DNA from 3 places in the Ruegeria sp. BHSB196 genome. Region 2 is predicted to be linked to each of the others. Evidence: riboswitches for the same ligand, from Rfam matches in the RefSeq annotation. Region 2 holds a riboswitch; each other region holds the start of a gene.
The links. Region 2 has a riboswitch for cobalamin ahead of AC2FNJ_RS15420 (hypothetical protein). Riboswitches for the same ligand answer to the same signal wherever they lie in the genome.
Positions count from the first base shown of each region.

Region 1: linked by a shared signal. The riboswitch ahead of AC2FNJ_RS10855 (CbtB domain-containing protein) and the one ahead of AC2FNJ_RS15420 (hypothetical protein) in region 2 are both predicted to bind cobalamin.
Region 3: linked by a shared signal. The riboswitch ahead of AC2FNJ_RS10785 (DUF1636 family protein) and the one ahead of AC2FNJ_RS15420 (hypothetical protein) in region 2 are both predicted to bind cobalamin.

Region 1 is NZ_JBXWRY010000018.1:65,563-71,109, reverse strand. It holds gene AC2FNJ_RS10880 (thiamine pyrophosphate-binding protein) at 1-1,121, opposite strand, end outside; gene AC2FNJ_RS10875 (DUF302 domain-containing protein) at 1,191-1,664, opposite strand; gene AC2FNJ_RS10870 (DUF1636 family protein) at 1,815-2,174, shown strand; gene AC2FNJ_RS10865 (hypothetical protein) at 2,162-2,662, opposite strand; gene AC2FNJ_RS10860 (CbtA family protein) at 2,721-3,413, opposite strand; gene AC2FNJ_RS10855 (CbtB domain-containing protein) at 3,417-3,587, opposite strand; cobalamin riboswitch at 3,625-3,835, opposite strand; gene cobF (precorrin-6A synthase (deacetylating)) at 3,879-4,622, opposite strand; gene cobA (uroporphyrinogen-III C-methyltransferase) at 4,624-5,343, opposite strand; gene AC2FNJ_RS10840 (cobyrinic acid a,c-diamide synthase CobB) at 5,340-5,547, opposite strand, start outside.
Region 2 is NZ_JBXWRY010000034.1:22,808-28,354, reverse strand. It holds gene AC2FNJ_RS15435 (alpha/beta hydrolase family protein) at 1-444, opposite strand, end outside; gene AC2FNJ_RS15430 (TetR/AcrR family transcriptional regulator) at 529-1,104, shown strand; gene ypfJ (KPN_02809 family neutral zinc metallopeptidase) at 1,095-1,934, opposite strand; cobalamin riboswitch at 2,033-2,238, shown strand; gene AC2FNJ_RS15420 (hypothetical protein) at 2,325-2,732, shown strand; gene AC2FNJ_RS15415 (protein-tyrosine phosphatase family protein) at 2,752-3,255, opposite strand; gene AC2FNJ_RS15410 (DNA polymerase III subunit gamma/tau) at 3,427-5,193, shown strand; gene AC2FNJ_RS15405 (TauD/TfdA dioxygenase family protein) at 5,296-5,547, shown strand, end outside.
Region 3 is NZ_JBXWRY010000018.1:51,302-56,848, reverse strand. It holds gene cobN (cobaltochelatase subunit CobN) at 1-1,984, opposite strand, end outside; gene cobW (cobalamin biosynthesis protein CobW) at 1,991-3,046, opposite strand; gene AC2FNJ_RS10785 (DUF1636 family protein) at 3,049-3,423, opposite strand; cobalamin riboswitch at 3,501-3,707, opposite strand; gene AC2FNJ_RS10780 (NAD(P)-dependent oxidoreductase) at 3,800-4,819, shown strand; gene AC2FNJ_RS10775 (PhoX family protein) at 4,903-5,547, opposite strand, start outside.

The DNA of each region.
Region 1 (5,547 bases), on a different contig from region 2:
GGCAGAACCGCCCGCGCCTCGTCGATCACCGCCGCCGGTCCCCATTCGTCATCGGCCGGAAAGGCCCGGGCGAGCGCCGCCCTGGCCGTATCCGGTTCGCCGCCGGTCCAGGTGTCGCGCGCCGAATTTCCCTTGGCGATGGCCTCCAGCGTCGCCGCGGTGTCGGCGACGATGTTCAGCCCGGCCTGGTGCATGTAGTGATCGTTGACCGCCGCCGAAATGTCGATGACCCGTTGCCGATGCGGATCCCAAACCTCGCGCCAGCCCGTTCGCATCTCGATCGGGTCGTAGCCTATGCACAGGATCAGGTCGGACCGTTCAACCAGCGGCAGCAGATGCGTGTCTGCCAATGGTGAAAGGCCCGCACCGCCAAGACATAGCGGATGATCCTCGGGCAGGATGCCCTTGGCCGTGTAGGTCGTGACGAAGGGGATGCGGAAATGTTCCAGAAACGCCTGAAGCACGGGTTTCGAGCCGTCCGACAGCACGTCCAGCCCGATCACGGCCAGAGGGCGCTCGGCCTCGGCCACCCAGCGACGGGCCTTTTCCAGGCAGGTGCCCTCGGGCGCCACCGGCGCGGCGGGCCTGAGGCGGCGCGGCGCGGGGGCGGGCACACGGGTATCCGCGACCGAGATCGGAACGTCGATATGCACGGGGCCGGGGCGCGGCTGGGTTGCCAGCGACACCGCCTTGTCCGCGACGATGTCCGCGCCCTTGGCGGTCATCCGGAACGTGCCCTTCGTGATGGCGCGGAAGACCCGGCCATGGTCGATGACCTGATGGGTATAGGTCAGCGCCTCATCCTCATCGACGCAGCCCGTCAGAACGATCATCGGCACGCGATCCTGAAAGGCATTGGCGACCACGTTGACGCCGTTCATCGCGCCCGGGCCGAGCGTCGCCACGAGGATCGCGGGCGCTCCGTCGCGGTGATGCACGCCTTCGGCCATGAAGCCTGCCGCATTCTCGTGCTTGGCCAGGTGAAAGGAAATCCCAACTTCTTCCAGCGCATCGACCAGGGTGAGCACCTCGCCGCCGGGCATGCCGAAGGCGTGGCGGCACCCCGCCTCGTGCAGCCGCTGCGCCAGAAGGTCCGCAGCGCGGGGCATCTTTGCCTGCATGAGTAACGCTCCGTATCGATTCCGGTCTGCAGATTGCGGAGCCCGCGCGCAGGCGCAAGCGGTTTCACGTCAGTGTGACTGGTTTGAAGCCATATCCGCGACCGCGTGGAATTTTTCGTCCAGTTCCTGTGCAATCTCGGCCAGCACATCGCCGCCTTCATCCGCATAAGGCGCAAAGACGAAACTCGGCGTCTTGTAGGACAGCGTCGCCGTGCCGTCCGCGTTCTCGGTGACGTAGAACCGGATCGGGGCCTCGATCATGGCCGCAGTCGAGGTTTCCAGGACGCGCACCGCGTAATCGTTGTTGAAGGCGCCGATGACGCGGTTGCCGGGAATGGTGATACCGCGAGCGGCCGCGGCCTTGGTCGGTCCAGCCTGCGTGACGACGATCAAGCCATTCGCCTGAACGGCCGCGACCACATCCGAGACCAGATCATCGAAGGATTTGGCGGTCCGATGGACCGCCCAACCGTCGCGCGGTTCAACATCGCCGGCCAGAGCGGGCAGGGCCATGATGCAGAGTGCAGGCCAGACCAGTTTCATCTATCGCGGTTCCGGTTCGCAGTGCTTTCGACCTTGATGGCAGATTTTGCGCTGTCCGGGGGTCACAATCCCGTGCCCTGCCGTCAAATCGGCGCTTGCGCCACGTTCGCGGAAACCGCACAAACGGGCGGAACGGAGAAAGGGCAGGGGATGGGCGCCTCGCACAATCGCGTGTCGATTTGTTCCAGTTGCTCGGGCATGCGCGACCGCGATGCCGAGCGGCAGGCGGTTTCCGCCGCCTTGGTCCATGCCGGAATAGCGGATCGGATCGAGGTTGCCGAACACGCATGTTTCTCCGGTTGCGAGCAGCCGGTTGCCATCGCGTTGCAAGGGCCGGGAATGGCGTCCTACGTGTTCGCCGGTCTCGATCCGATTGCCGACGCCCGGGACATCGCGGCGACCTGCCGGGCCTATCTGGACAGCCCCAAGGGCTGGATCGAAGACGCCCGGCCATGCGGGCGGCTTCGCTTGTGCCTCAGGGCCCGCCTGCCGGCGCTTCAGTCCACTTGAACCGTCAGCGACGCGCGGACCGGAACGTCGTCCACGGCCAGCGGGCTGTGGCTGTTGGTGTTGAGCGAAACTTCGATCACCACATCGCCCTTGGGCAGGTCCGGAATGTGCATCCAGTCGGCATAGAGGCGCGCGATCTTGGTGCCGTTGACATAGACATGGGCGTGGCCTTCGCCCGGCCTGTCCGGGGCCGAGGCGTTTTCGGGCGCGAACCGAAAATTCCGTGGCTGGACATGCAGGTTCCAGCCCGACATGGGGTCTTTCAGCAGTTCGATCTTGACCGCCGGGGCGTCGGCACCGGCGGGCAGGTTCACCGTCTTGGAATGGTCGTGGGCGGCGGCCTCGGTATGGTGGGCCGGACCGCCGTGCTGCGATGGGTCGGAATGGTCGTGGCCGTCGAACGTGACACCGTTGGCCGCTGCGAGCACGAAACCGGCGCCGCCGCCAAAAACCAGTCCAATCGCGAAAAGCGCGAGTGAGCGGGACATGTCTTTCCTTCTTGAATGGCTCCCGCCGGCACGAGCCGGCAGGAGAACTCGGGCCGGATCAGGCGCTGGCTTGTGCGCGTTTGCCCTCGGACTGCCAGAAATGACCGGCGAAGGTGCCGAGCAAGACCCAGGCGGCCATCCCCACGCCAAAGGCACGGGCGGCGAACAAGGCGCCGATCTCGGTCGGGACGGGACCGGCGAAACTGTCCGGCTCGGGCGCGCCGATCAGGTGCGGTGCCATCAGCAGCACAGCGGCGATCAGATAGCTGATCAGGTTTCCGCCGAATGCGATCAGCCATATCGCGACGGCGGCTGCGACCACGGTCGCGGCCCACCAGATCTGACGTGCAACGATATCGGCGGCTGCGACGCCTGGAACCTCGGGGGCAAGCGACAGACCGGGCGCAAAGTGAACGGCGACAAAGCCCGCCAGTCCCCACAGGACGCCGTTGCGCGCGGTGACGGGGTGGCCCATGCGCTCGGCCATCGACATGAGCGCGACCAGAACCAGCGCGTAGCCGGTATAGATCAGCATGGTGAAGACGATGCTCAGCCCGTCACGCACCGCGTCGAATCCGGGTAGTTCGGGATGCGCCGACACGGCTTCACCGCCGAAATGCACCAACTCGCCGGATTCATAAAGCTCGGCATGAAGCAGGACGGGCTGCACGAACACGAGCTGCAGCACGGCGGCAATCAGCCCCGCTGCAGCACCAGCGAACAACGCGCTGGTCAGAATGCGACTGAACATGGGTCAGTGGCAGGGAAAGCCGGTTGCGTGGCGCACATCATGAGCGGCGTCATGCAGGGCCGAAGCCTGAACATGGCCGGTCAGGGTGATGATCCCCAGACCCAGAACAACGGCAAACAGAGCCGGAAAAAAGGCGGAACCTGCAGCAGATGCCTTGAGCGTTTTGGTCGTCATTTCTTGTCCTCCTGAGCCGCCGCACCCGACGGCCGGTCGTTTCGTTTCCTGTCTGGCAGGTCTCCTGGCTCGCGGGTCAGTGCCTCTGTTCGCCTTCCCCCCGGCATGAACCGGGAGTGGCTGGTTGAACAGGGGCTCGCCGCTTACAGTCGCGGGGGCGGCTTCGGCTTGGAGCGCGGATGCGCGCGCACCGAATTCCCTCTTAGCATCCGGATTGCTCCGGCAGGACCAGACCCGTTCATTTAGCCGCGATGCATCTGCGGACGCAATTGCGATTTGCGACCTTTTCGGTCAATTTCCGCGCTTTTTCAGCAAATATATGTCCATGATCCAGCCATGCTCGTCGCGCGCCCTCGCGCGCGTTTTCAGGATGTCCGCCGCCACGTCCGACAAGCGGCCGCGGATCAGAAGTTCCTGCGGCATCCCCACATAGGCGCCCCACCAGATGTCGAATTGCTCCATCTCGAGGCATTGGAACGAGCACTCGCCATCCAGCATGACGGCCACCTTCCGCTGGTTTTCCGGCCAGCCTTCTTCGCGGATGCGCCGCCCGGTCGTGACGAGGTAGGGCGCACCGATTTCGTTGATCGGAATCGCATGCGCCGCCGTCAGCGCCTGAAGCGCGGTGATGCCGGGGATCACGCGGGTTTGCGGCTGCGGGTCCAGGCGCGCGGCGATTCGCAGGCTGCTGTCATAGAGCGACGGGTCGCCCCAGATCAGCAGGGCCACCTGGCTTGCCCGCGGATGGGCGGCGATCGCCGCCTGCCAGCGCTGCGCTATGGCGTCGTGCCATTCGTCCACGCCGCGAAGATATCCGTCCTCGGACCGGCGCTGCGGGATGTCGAAATATGCGATCTGCGGCCGAGTTTCGACCACCTGCGCGATGATCTGTTCGCGCAGCTCGGCCAAGTCCTCCTTGTCCGCGCCCTTGCGGGGAATCAGGATCAGGTCAGCGTCGCGAATCGCGCGGGCGCCCTGAAAGGTCACGTGATCCGGGTTGCCCGTGCCGATACCGACAAGGTTCAACTGATACATGTCATGACTCCGCCAGCGGACCATAGAGGATCAGGGCCGGCGCCGTGCCCGGTTCCGACTTCAGCCGCGCCGCCAGGGCTTTGACGGTCGTCCGTTCCAGCTTTTGCTCCGGTGTCGAGACAGATTCTGCCATCAGCGCCGGAGTGTCAGGCGGCAGGCCGTGCCGGCACAGCGCCTCGGCCAGCAGCGGAAAGGTGCGCTTTCCCATGAAGATGATCGTGGTCGCCCCGGCATCGGCCAGAGCGGACCAGTTCAGATCCTCGGGCAGCTTCCCGCTGACATCGTGGCCGGTGACGAATTGCACCCTCCGCGCGGTCAGCCTGCGGGTCAGGGGGATGCCCGCCGCGGCGGCGGCCGCATTGGCCGAGGGGACGCCCGGGATGATCTCATGGTCGATCCCCGCCTGGCGCAGGGCCACAAGTTCCTCTTCCAGCCGTCCGAACAACCCGCCGTCGCCCGATTTCAGCCGCACCACTCGTGCGCCCGTCTGCGCGTACTCCACCAGCAGCCGGCTGACATGGTCCTGTTTGGGCGACGGGCGGCCTGCACGCTTGCCGACACCCACCAGGTCGGCATCGGCGCGTGCATGGGTCAGGATCGGGCCGCTGCTCAGGTCGTCGAACAGAACCGCATCCGCCTTTTGCAGCCGGTCCACCGCCTTGAGGGTCAGCAGTTCCGGATCGCCCGGACCGGAGCCGACGAACGAAACGAACCCGCTCATGCCGATGCCTCCGCGATCAGGTGAAAGAAGGTGCCGGATACGTTTCCGCGCACCGAGCCGGTTTCGGCCACGTCCGCACCCTCGGCGTCTTCGACGCGGGCCAGGGGCGCGTCGGGTTGCTCCAGAATGGTCGAGTAGTGAAACTCGTGACCGCGCAGCGTGGCGCCCGCGGCAAAGCCCGGCATGGGCGCGCGCAAATGCGCC
Region 2 (5,547 bases):
GTCCTGATGATGAACGAGACCGGAACAGACGCAGATCATCCGGTCGATTTCTTCGATGCCCGGTTGCAGAGGCCCCAGCATCCCGCCGACCGAATGACCGATGACCCAGAGCGGCACACCGGGGAAACGCCGCCGCATCTCGTCGCGCGCGGCGGGCATGTCCCTGAGCGCCCAATCGGCCATCGTGACCGTTGAATCCTTCAGTCGGCCGGTCAGAGAATGGCCGAAATCGCTGTAGTCGTAGGTCAGACAGGCCATGCCCCGCTCTTGCGCAAGCCACCTGGCGAAGTGCTGGTAATAGTCGCGGGGGACTCCGGTGGCGCTGTTGATCACAACGGCGGTCTCAGGGTTTCCGGTCGGGCAGTAGAGCCGCGCGGCCAGTTGCGTCGCGCCGGCGGGAATCCAGAGATCCTCGACCAGAACCGAGCCTTGGGTATCCAACATTTCGACCTCCCGCGATTTCTGGACCAATCGGTCTACTCCTTATCACTGGACCAATCGGTCCAGACCTGTCAACAATCGCTTCAAATGACCGAACGTCCGCTTCCGACCAAGGACCGCCTGATCCGGACCGCCGCCGAACTGTTCCAGCGTTCGGGCTATCATGGCGTGGGCCTTTCCGAAGTGCTTGCGGCGGCGGATGCTCCCAAAGGATCGTTGTATCACCATTTCCCGAACGGAAAGGCCGATCTGGCGCTAGCCGCGGCCACCTGGGCGTCGGACGGTATGCTGCGGCTTATCGCGGCCTCGTTCGAACCGGCGGAGACTTTTGGGCAGGGGGTCGATACGCTGTGCCACAAGATCGCAAAGCTATTCGACCGATCCGGGCAATGGGACACCTGCCCGATCTCGGCGACGTTGTTCGAAGGTCCGGACAACATCAGCTTTCGCGATCATGCCTATCACCTTTACGAAGGCTGGATCTCCGAAGTCGCCCATCATGCCGGGCGGCTGGGGGTGGAACGACCCGAGGAAGCTGCCGACACGCTGTTCATCCTGCTGCAGGGTGGGTGGCAACTGGCGCGCGCCCGGCGAAACTCGGACGTGCTGCGGGCGCTGCCGCGTCAGCTGTGCATGTCGGATGCGCCGAAGCGTCAGAGTTGATCGGTGTTGAAGGTGTCACAATCCGCGATGTTGCCGCTGTCGAACCCCCGTTCGAACCAGGCCGACCTTTGCGCGGATGTGCCATGGGTGAAGGTATGCGGCCGCGGGATCCGCCCCGCCTGACGCTGCAAGCGGTCGTCGCCGATCATGCGGGCCGCGTTCAGGGCCTCTTCCAGATCGCCGCGGTCCATCAGCCCCTGGACCGACCGCGCCCAGACACCCGACAGGCAATCCGCCTGCAGTTCCAGCCTGACCGTCAGGGCATTGGCCTGCACCTGCGACACGCGCCGCCGCAGGTCGTCCACCTGAGGCAGTATGCCCAACTCATTCTGAACATGATGCGCCACCTCATGCGCAATCACGTAAGCCGCTGCAAAGTCCCCGCCGGCCCCGAGTTGGCGTGACAAGGTGGCAAAAAAATCCGTGTCCAAATAAGCTTTGCGATCGACTGGGCAGTAGAACGGTCCTGTCGCGCCGCTGGCGCCGCCGCAGGGGCTTTGCGTGACCCGCGAGAACAGGACCAAGGTTGGCGGTGTGTAGTTTTGGCCCAACTGTTCCTTGAATACTGCCGTCCATACATCCTCGGTCGTTGCCAGAACGCGCGAGGTGAACTCAGCCGCGCGTTGATCCGCCTCGGATATCTGAGCCGGCGACTCAACCTGCACCCCAGGGCCGTCCAGCAACTTGGACATATCGACACCGAACACAGCGCCCAATACCAGAATAATCAGGAGTCCACCCAGACCGATTCCGCCTGCACCGGTGGCCATGCGCCGTCGACCTCGCCGGTCTTCGATGTTGCGGCTGCCACGAACGCCACGCAATCGCATCAATCAATCCCCATACATAAACCAAGCGTCACACTATCACCTTAGCCCGTCTCATCAAAGTGTCCTTGAGGAATCGGCTTGACCGGTCGGTACCGCGCGGATAGCGATTGAGTGATGGTTTCCGCCCGCGTCTGCGGTCGGGATGAAAAGGGAACACGGTGCGGCCCGAAAGGGCCAAGGCCGCGACTGCCCCCGCAACTGTAGGCGGAGAGCAAAGCCGAAACGCCACTGGCCATATGGCCGGGAAGGTCGGCCGAGCGACGACCCGCAAGTCAGGAGACCTGCCATCGGCACGACAACTCGAACTCGGGCGGGGTGTCCGGGCGGGGTCCGATGGCCAGGCGCCGTCCTTCCCGACCGTCCATCCCGCCGCAGCGCGGAGGGCGCATCATGACCTGGACGACCAAGACGCATCATTTCACCGCAACCTTGTGCCAGAAGACCGGCAGGCACTGCCCCGCCCTGTCGCGCATGGCGGAGAAGCTGGCGGAGGCGATGGCGGCGTCCAAGCCGGTCACGGCAAAGGCGTTCGAGATCGAGGGCTCCGTTGCCCTGACCCATTGCGCTGCTGGATGCCACGCCCGGTTCGCGGCGGATCACCAGCGCATTCGGGTCTTCTGCGGTGTGGGTGGAGCCGACGATCGCGAGCAATTGGACCTGTTCGCGGACATGCTCTTGGGTCCGGCTTCGTTCGCCATGCCGGCGGGCACGTTCGATACGCGCCCTTGCGCCGTTCTGGAAGCGGTGGCGCGGGAACCCGCCAAAGCCGCGTTTCAAGGGCAGCTGTCGCCCGCGTGACGCGCTTCGCCAGGCGGCCTCATGGCCGGTTCGGCACGGCCTGTCCCTTGAGCGCCCAGTCCATCTGTCCCTCGGTTTCGACCGCGCAGGGGCGGACCGCGCGCAGGCGCTTCAGGGCGGCTCCGGGTTGTTCCCCGCATTCGATCATCAGCCGCAGCGCCGCCATGCCCGACCGGCCGCACCCGCCGCGGCAGTGGATCAGCACCCGTCCACCGCCGGACAGCGCCTGCCGCGCCGAGGCGCTGGCCTGCGCCCATTTGGCCCGAACGTCCCGGGATGGCGCGTCGAAATCCTCGACCGGCAGATGCACCCAGCGGCTGGCCCGGCCCTGGATGTCCGTCCCGAAATGCCGGGCCCCGTCCTGAATCATCTCGACCTCGGTCGTCATCGACATCACCAGACCCGGCTTCCAGTCCGCAATCGTGTCGAGGTCTTCGCGATAGTTTCCGCTCTTTCCGGGCATCTGACAGATCGCCAGGGTGCCGCCGCCCACCTGCAAACCGTAAATCACCAACTGCGACACGATCAGATCCCTCCTGAAACCAATGCACTCGAATTCGGAAATCTCAATCGGTATCCCAGAGTTTTACCCGCCGCCGCCCACATTCCCAACCAAAAACGCGCTCGCGTGCTGTGGACGCGGGGCAAGCGGGACACTACGCTGCGGTTTCAGGACGAATCCGGCTGAGCAGAAATGACCGATACCGCACCCGCCCCCTATCAGGTTCTCGCCCGCAAATACCGCCCCGAAACCTTCGCCGATCTTGTGGGACAGGATGCGATGGTCCGGACGCTCAAGAACGCGTTCGAAGCGGACCGGATCGCGCAGGCCTTCATCATGACGGGCATCCGGGGGACCGGCAAGACCACCACCGCGCGGATCATCGCCAAGGGCATGAACTGCATCGGGCCGGACGGCAACGGCGGGCCGACCACCGATCCCTGTGGCCAGTGCGAGCATTGCTTGGCGATCATGGAAGGTCGCCATGTCGATGTGATGGAGATGGACGCGGCATCGCGCACCGGCGTGAACGACATCCGGGAAATCATCGACTCGGTGCGCTATCGCGCGGCCAGCGCGCGCTACAAGATCTACATCATCGACGAGGTTCACATGCTCTCGACCAGCGCCTTCAACGCGCTGCTCAAGACGCTGGAGGAGCCGCCAGCGCATGTGAAGTTCATCTTCGCCACGACCGAGATCCGCAAGGTGCCCGTCACGGTCCTGTCCCGCTGCCAGCGCTTCGATCTGCGCCGCATCGAGCCCGAGGACATGATCGGCATGTTGCGCCGGATCGCCGACGCTGAGGGCGCGCGGATCGCCGAGGATGCCCTGGCGCTGATCACCCGCGCCGCCGAGGGGTCGGCGCGGGATGCGACCTCGCTCCTGGATCAGGCGATTTCCCACGGGGCCGGGGAAACCACCGCCGATCAGGTCCGCGCGATGCTGGGACTGGCCGACCGGGGCCGGGTGCTGGACCTGATGGACATGATCCTGCGCGGCGATGCGGCCGGGGCTCTGACCGAACTGGGCGGGCAATATGCCGAAGGCGCCGACCCGCTGGCGGTGCTGCGCGATCTGGCCGAGATCACCCACTGGGTCTCGGTGGTCAAGATCACGCCCGACGCCGCCGAAGACCCGACCGTGTCGCCCGACGAACGGGCCCGTGGCCTGCAGATGGCCGAGGCGCTGCCGATGCGGGTGCTGACGCGCATGTGGCAGATGCTTCTGAAGGCCCTGGAAGAGGTCGCCGCCGCCCCCAACGCGATGATGGCCGCCGAGATGGCCGTGATCCGGCTGACCCATGTGGCCGACCTGCCGAGCCCGGAGGAACTGGTCCGCAGGCTTCAGGACAACCCGCCACCGCAACAAGCCGCGCCGCGCGCCGGATCGACATCCGTTTCCGGCAAGGGCGCGCCCGTCGCGCAACAGGCGCGCGCTGCGGTCCCCACCGTTGCGTCCTCGCCGGGCGGCCGCGGTTCCGCACCGACCGCGGCGCTGGCGCGGGAGGCACAGGCGGCGCTGGCGCGCTATCCAACCTTCGATCACGTTGTCGAACTGATCCGGGCCAATCGGGATGTCAAGCTGCTGGTCGAGGTGGAAAGCGGCGTACGTCTGGTCTCGTATCAGCCCGGCCGGATCGAGTTCACACCCAGCGAACAGGCCCCGACCGATCTGGCGCCACGGCTGGGATCCTCGTTGCAGCGTTGGACCGGCAATCGCTGGGCCGTGTCGATCGTGTCGGATGGCGACGCTCCCACGATTGCGGAACGGCGCAACGCTGCCGAGCTAGCGCTGCGCGACGAGGCTCAGGCGCATCCCTTGGTGCAAGCCGTTCTGGCGCATTTTCCTTCGGCCCGGATCACGCGGATTCAGACACCGGAGCAGCGCGCGGCGCAAGTCGAGACCGAAGCCCTTCCCGAGGTCGAGGACGAATGGGATCCCTTCGAGGAGGAGTGACCCCGCACCACCGTCTGCGGCGCCGACACCGGTGTCGCAAACAGGCTTGAAGCGGTCCCGGCCGGGGCCCACTCTCGGGCGAAATCCCATGAAAGGCGCGCCATGCGAACATCGCCCCTGCATCCCCGGTTCGGCCTGATCGTCCATGACGTCGATCTGCGCGACGTGACCGCCGAGACTCTGTATCCCGAGATCAGACACGCCTTCGAGACCCACTCGGCGCTTCTGTTCCGCGGTCAGTCGATTTCGGACGAGGATCACGTGCGCCTGGGCGCGTTGTTCGGCCCGCTGGAAAACCGCGAGGCAATGGCGGCCGGGCGCGATGTGGCGTTCGAAGTCTCGGAACTCACGAAC
Region 3 (5,547 bases), on a different contig from region 2:
AGCGGTCGATGCGGGTGATGGCCTCGGCGGTGCTGGTGGCCTGATCCAGCCCCAGATCGGCCTCGAGCCCGATGGCCTGCGCCTCGTCACGGATATCGGCCTGCAGCCGGTCGCGCCGCTTGGGGTCCAGCCCGTCGGCGTTCGAGAACTCGTCCAGCAGCGATTCCAGCCGCACCATGCGGTCGGGCGTGCTGCTCTGTTTCATCGGCGGGGGGATGTGGCCGAGCGTGACCGCCCCGATGCGGCGCTTGGCCTGCGCGGCCTCGCCCGGGTCGTTCACGATGAACGGGTAGATCACCGGCAGATCGCCGATCAGCGCCTCGGGCCAGCACTCGGCCGACAGGGCCACCGATTTGCCCGGCAGCCATTCCAGCGTTCCGTGGGCGCCGATGTGAATCAGCGCATCCGCGCCCAACCCGTGGCGCAGCCACAGGTAGAAGGCCACATAGCCATGGCGGGGCGTGCGCGACAGGTCGTGATATTCGTCATCGCGCAGTTCCGGCGTGCCGCGTTCGGGCTGCAGCGCCACCAGCGCCTTGCCGCGCCGCAGGGCAGTGAAGTGGAAGGCCCCATCCGCGCAGGTCGGGTCGTCCTCGGGCGCACCCCAGACGGTGTCCAGATAGGCGCGCAGCGACTCGGGCAGTTGCGCCAGGGCCGCTTTGTAAGCTTCGACCGGCCATGAAATCCGCGCGTCCAGCAACGTTTCGGAAATCGGTTCGGCGGGCGCGGTGTCATACCCCGCGTCCTGCAGGTCGGACAGGATCGCCTCGGCCGAGGCCAGCGCGTCCAGACCCACCGCATGGGCCATCTGCCAGTCCTTGCCTGGATAGGTGGACAGGACCAGCGCGGGCACCTGCTGGGTCTTCGGTTTCTCGGCCAGGTCTACCCAGGCCATCGCTCGGTCGACGATGGCGGCGATCCGGTCCGGCTCGGGGCGGTGGGCGAAACGGGAAAACTCAAGGTGCGGGTCGCGCTTGCCCGGTTCCTTGAACGAGGCGACACCGGCCGAGATGCGCCCGTCCACCTCGGGCAACACCACATGCATGGCCAGATCAGCGGGCGACAGGCCGCGTTCCGCCTCGGCCCAGGCCTTGCGGCGCGAAGTGGCCAGCGCGACCTGGAACACCGGCACGCCCACCACGTCCAAGGGCGAGGTGCCCGACGCGCCCTTGCCCGAAAACGAGGTGGCGTTGATGATCGCCGAGGGCGCCATCGCGGGGATATTCTCGGCCAGCCACTCAGCCGCCGCAGGCGCCTTGAGCGAGGGTGCGAACAGCCCCACCGCCTGATGACCCCGCGCGCGGATTTCCCGGATCAGGGCCGCGACCGGTGCGGTATCGGCCGAGGTCAGGTAGGCGCGGTAGAAGGTCACGATGATGCGCCGGCCTTCGCCTGCGAACGCGCCCTCGGGCGCGATCACGCCGCGATCCGGGCACCACGCGCCGCAGTCGGGCAGGGTCTTGGCCCCCATCACCGGCCCGGCATAGAGCCCCGCCGCCAGCGCCATCTGCGCCAGTGCGGCCTGGGCCGCGACCTCGCCGCCGGTGTCGCACAGATGTGCCAGCCGCCGCAGGGTCGAGACCGGCAGGGTCGAATAATCGTCCAGCCGCGTATCCTCGCGCCCGTCGGCGGGCAGCACCGCCAGCGCGATGCTCTTGGCCTGCGCCAGCGCCAGAACCTGCTGCAACCCGTAGGACCAGTAGGGCACGCCGCCAATCAGCCGGATCAGGATGCCCTTGGCGCCCTCGAGCGTCTGTTCGACATATGTATCGACCGACAGCGGATGTTTCAGCGCGGTCAGGTTGGCCAGCCGCAACGAGGGCATCCGCCCCTCGGGCCCGCTGCCGCGATGCCAGCCAGCCGCGAAAGCACCCAGATCGCTGTCCGAAAAGGACAGCACCACCAGATCCGCCGGGCTCTGGCCCAGATCGGTCGGGGTCTCGGTTTCTTCGAGCCCGTGGCTTTCGCGGAAGACGACGTGCATCGGTGCTTACTCGGCGGCCTCGGTGACGCCCGTCAGGATGCCGCGGATCGCGGCCTCGTCGATGTCGTCATGTTCGGCAATGACCACAAGGCGCGAGCGGCGGTCCTCGTCCGGCTTCCACGGGCGGTCATACTGGTGCCGCACCCGCGCGCCGACCGCCTGAACCAGCAGGCGCATCGGCTTGCCCTGAACGGCGGCATAGCCCTTGACCCGAAGGATGTTCAGCTCGTTCGCCAGACGTTCGATATTGGCCACCAGCTGCGCCGTGTCGGTCTGTTCGGGCAACTCGACCACGATGCTTTCGAAATCGTCATGTTCGTGGTCGTCATGACCGTCGTGATGCGAGGGACGGGCATCCATGTCGTCCTCGGCTGCGGCTTCGAGCCCCAGAACCACGCGCACGTCCACCGCGCCTTCGGCCACTTCGACCACCGGCAGGGGGCGCGGCGCCTCGGCGGCGATGATCTCGCGCGCCTTGGCCACGCCTTCGGGGCCGGCCAGATCGGGCTTGGTCAGCAGGATGATGTCGGCGCAGGAGATCTGATCCTCGAACACCTCGGACAGGGGCGTTTCGTGGTCGATCGAATCATCGGCCAAACGCTGGGCGTCCACAGCGGCGACATTCGGGGCGAAGCGGCCCGCGGCCACGGCCTCGGCATCGGCCAGGGCGATCACGCCGTCCACGGTGATCTTGGAACGGATATCGGGCCAGTCGAACGCCTTGAGCAGCGGTTTGGGCAGGGCCAGACCGCTGGTTTCGATCAGGATGTGATCCGGGCGCGGGTTCAGCGCCATCAGCGCCTCGATCGTGGGGATGAAGTCATCGGCCACGGTGCAGCAGATGCAGCCATTGGCCAGTTCCATGATGTTTTCCGCCGGGCAGTCGGGGATGGCGCAGCTTTTCAGGATTTCGCCATCGACGCCCACATCGCCGAATTCGTTGACGACCACCGCCAGCCGCTTGCCCTGCGGGTTCTGCATCAGGTGGCGGATCAGGGTGGTCTTGCCCGAGCCGAGAAAGCCGGTGATGACGGTGACGGGAAGTTTTTCGAGAGTGCTCATGCTCAGGCTCCAATCGGGGGAATGCGGGCGGCGCAGTTCTTGCGGAAATGTTCGGGTCGGTCGCGCCATTTCACAAGGCCATCTTCGGCGGCCAGGTATTTTGTGGCGCCTTCGACGATGATATCGACGTGGTCGGATTCGTTCAGGTTCTCATAGACGAAGGTCCAGCGCGACGGCCCCCCGCGCAGCACGATCGAACAGCCCTGATCGCAGTTCGACAGGCATTCGACCGGTTTCACATGAATTCCGGCAGGCAGATCGGCCCGGACCAGCGCCTTGTGCAGCAACGTGCCTGGGCGCAGGTCGTCATCTTCGATGGGCAGGCCGCGACGACAGGTGGTGCAGACCAGCAACTCGACTGGCGCGGTTTCGGTCATGGTTCTCATCCCCCCATGCAGTGCGGGGGACGGGGCTTCTTGCGGGCCACGGCCCGACACCGGAACACCCCGTCCGGTTTCGTCTTCGGGCGTTGGCAGGTCTCCCGGCTTGCGGATGTCAGAGCGGCGCTCTGTCGGATGTCCCGCCTTCCCGGCCTGCGGCCAGTGGCATTTGGGCACCCTCTCCGGTCACGGTCGCGGGGGCGGCTGCGTTTGACGGAAAACCGCTGACGCATTCCCTTTTCATCCGTCCTGCGACGGACACCAACGGATCGGACATGCGGCACGGGCAGGGGACTTGTCAAGCGAGTCGCGCAGAGGGCAAGGGCCGAGAGATGAAAAGCGACCTGCCAGCGTCGCTGCGCGGCATGACGCAATGTGCCGCGACGTGCTGCCATGGCCGGGACACGCGAGCAGGGAGATATGCGTCATGAAAGTTGGGTTCATCGGTCTTGGAAATGTCGGCGCGAAACTCTCCGGGTCGCTGCTGCGAAACGGGGCGGACCTGACGGTCCATGACCTGAATCCGGACCTGGTTTCGGACTTCGCCGCAAAGGGCGCGAAAGCGGCGGACAGCCCCGCCCAGATGATGCGCGATTGCGATGCGGTCATCACCTGCCTGCCATCGCCCGCAGCCTCGGATGCGGTGATGCAGCAGATGCTGCCCGAGGTGGGGCCGGGCAAGATCTGGATGGAGATGTCCACCACCGACGAAGCCGAGGTCAGGCGGCTGGGCGCCCTGGTGATCGAGCGCGGCGGCGCGGCGGTCGATTGCCCGGTCTCCGGAGGCTGCCACCGCGCGGCCACCGGCAACATCTCGATCTTCGCGGGCTGCGACCGGGCCACGTTCGAGCGCATCCTGCCGTTCCTGACGACCATGGGACGGCGCATCCTGCACACGGGCGAGCTGGGATCGGCCTCGGTGCTCAAGGTGCTCACCAACTATCTGGCGACCGCCAATCTCGTGACCTGCTGCGAGGCGCTGGTGGTGGCCAAGGCGGCTGGAATGGACCTGAACACCACATATGAAGCGATCAAGATTTCCTCCGGCACGTCCTTCGTCCACGAAACCGAGAGCCAGGTGATCCTGAACGGTTCTCGCGACATTTCCTTTACGATGGATCTGGTCAAGAAAGACATCGGCCTGTTTCAGGAAGTGGCGGACCGGGCCAACGTCCCGCTCGAGGTCAACCCGGTCCTGATCGACATCTTCAACGACGGCATCGCGCGGTTCGGCGCGCGCGAGTTGTCCCCCAACATCATCAAGCGCCTTGAAGAGGCGACCGGCCTAGACATCCGCGCGCCCGGTTTTCCGCCCGAGATGATGGACGACGAGCCTGAGGAACCCGGCTATGAGGTGATTCCGCAAGGCAAGGAATTGAAGGCTGCCGAATGACCGCTGCCAGCAGGGGGTGACGCCGCAAAAAGAAACGCCCCCGGACTGCGATCCGGGGGCGAAACCGGGATTGAGGCGCCAGGTCAGCCGATCAGTTGGTTGTCATCGCGTTTGATGGTGATGACCGCCGACCGCGGGGTACCGCCATCCGGCCAGCTGCTGCCGGGGTGCTGGATGCCCACGAACATCGTGCGCATGTCGCTGGACCACGCCAGGCCGGTGACTTCACAGCCGTTCGGGCCCGTCATGAAACGTACGATTTCACCCGTCACCGGATCCCCGACCAGCATCTGGTTGTTCCCGTTGCCGGCAAAGTCGCCTTCGTTGTTGTCCTTGCCGTCCGTCTGGATCCAGACCAGTCCGGTCGAGTCGATGGCCATGCCGTCGGGCGAGTTGAACAGGTTGCCCTCGTTCATGTTCTCCGAACCGGCATAGGCGTCGGAATGCACGGTGGGGTTGCCCGCCATGACGTAGAGATCCCAGGCGAACGCTTCGGCGGCGTGGTCTTCGCCCGCCGGGCGCCAGCGCACGATCTGGCCATAGTTGTTGGCGTCGCGCGGGTTGGGGCCGTTGGCCGACGTGTCATCGCCGCCCGCATTCGGCTTGACGCCGCGGTTCTTGTTGTTGGTCAGTGCGCAATAGGCTTCGGCTGCAACCGGGCTGGCCGCGACCCACTCGGGACGGTCCATGGTGGTGCCGCCCGCCGCCGACGCGGCCATCCGGGTGAA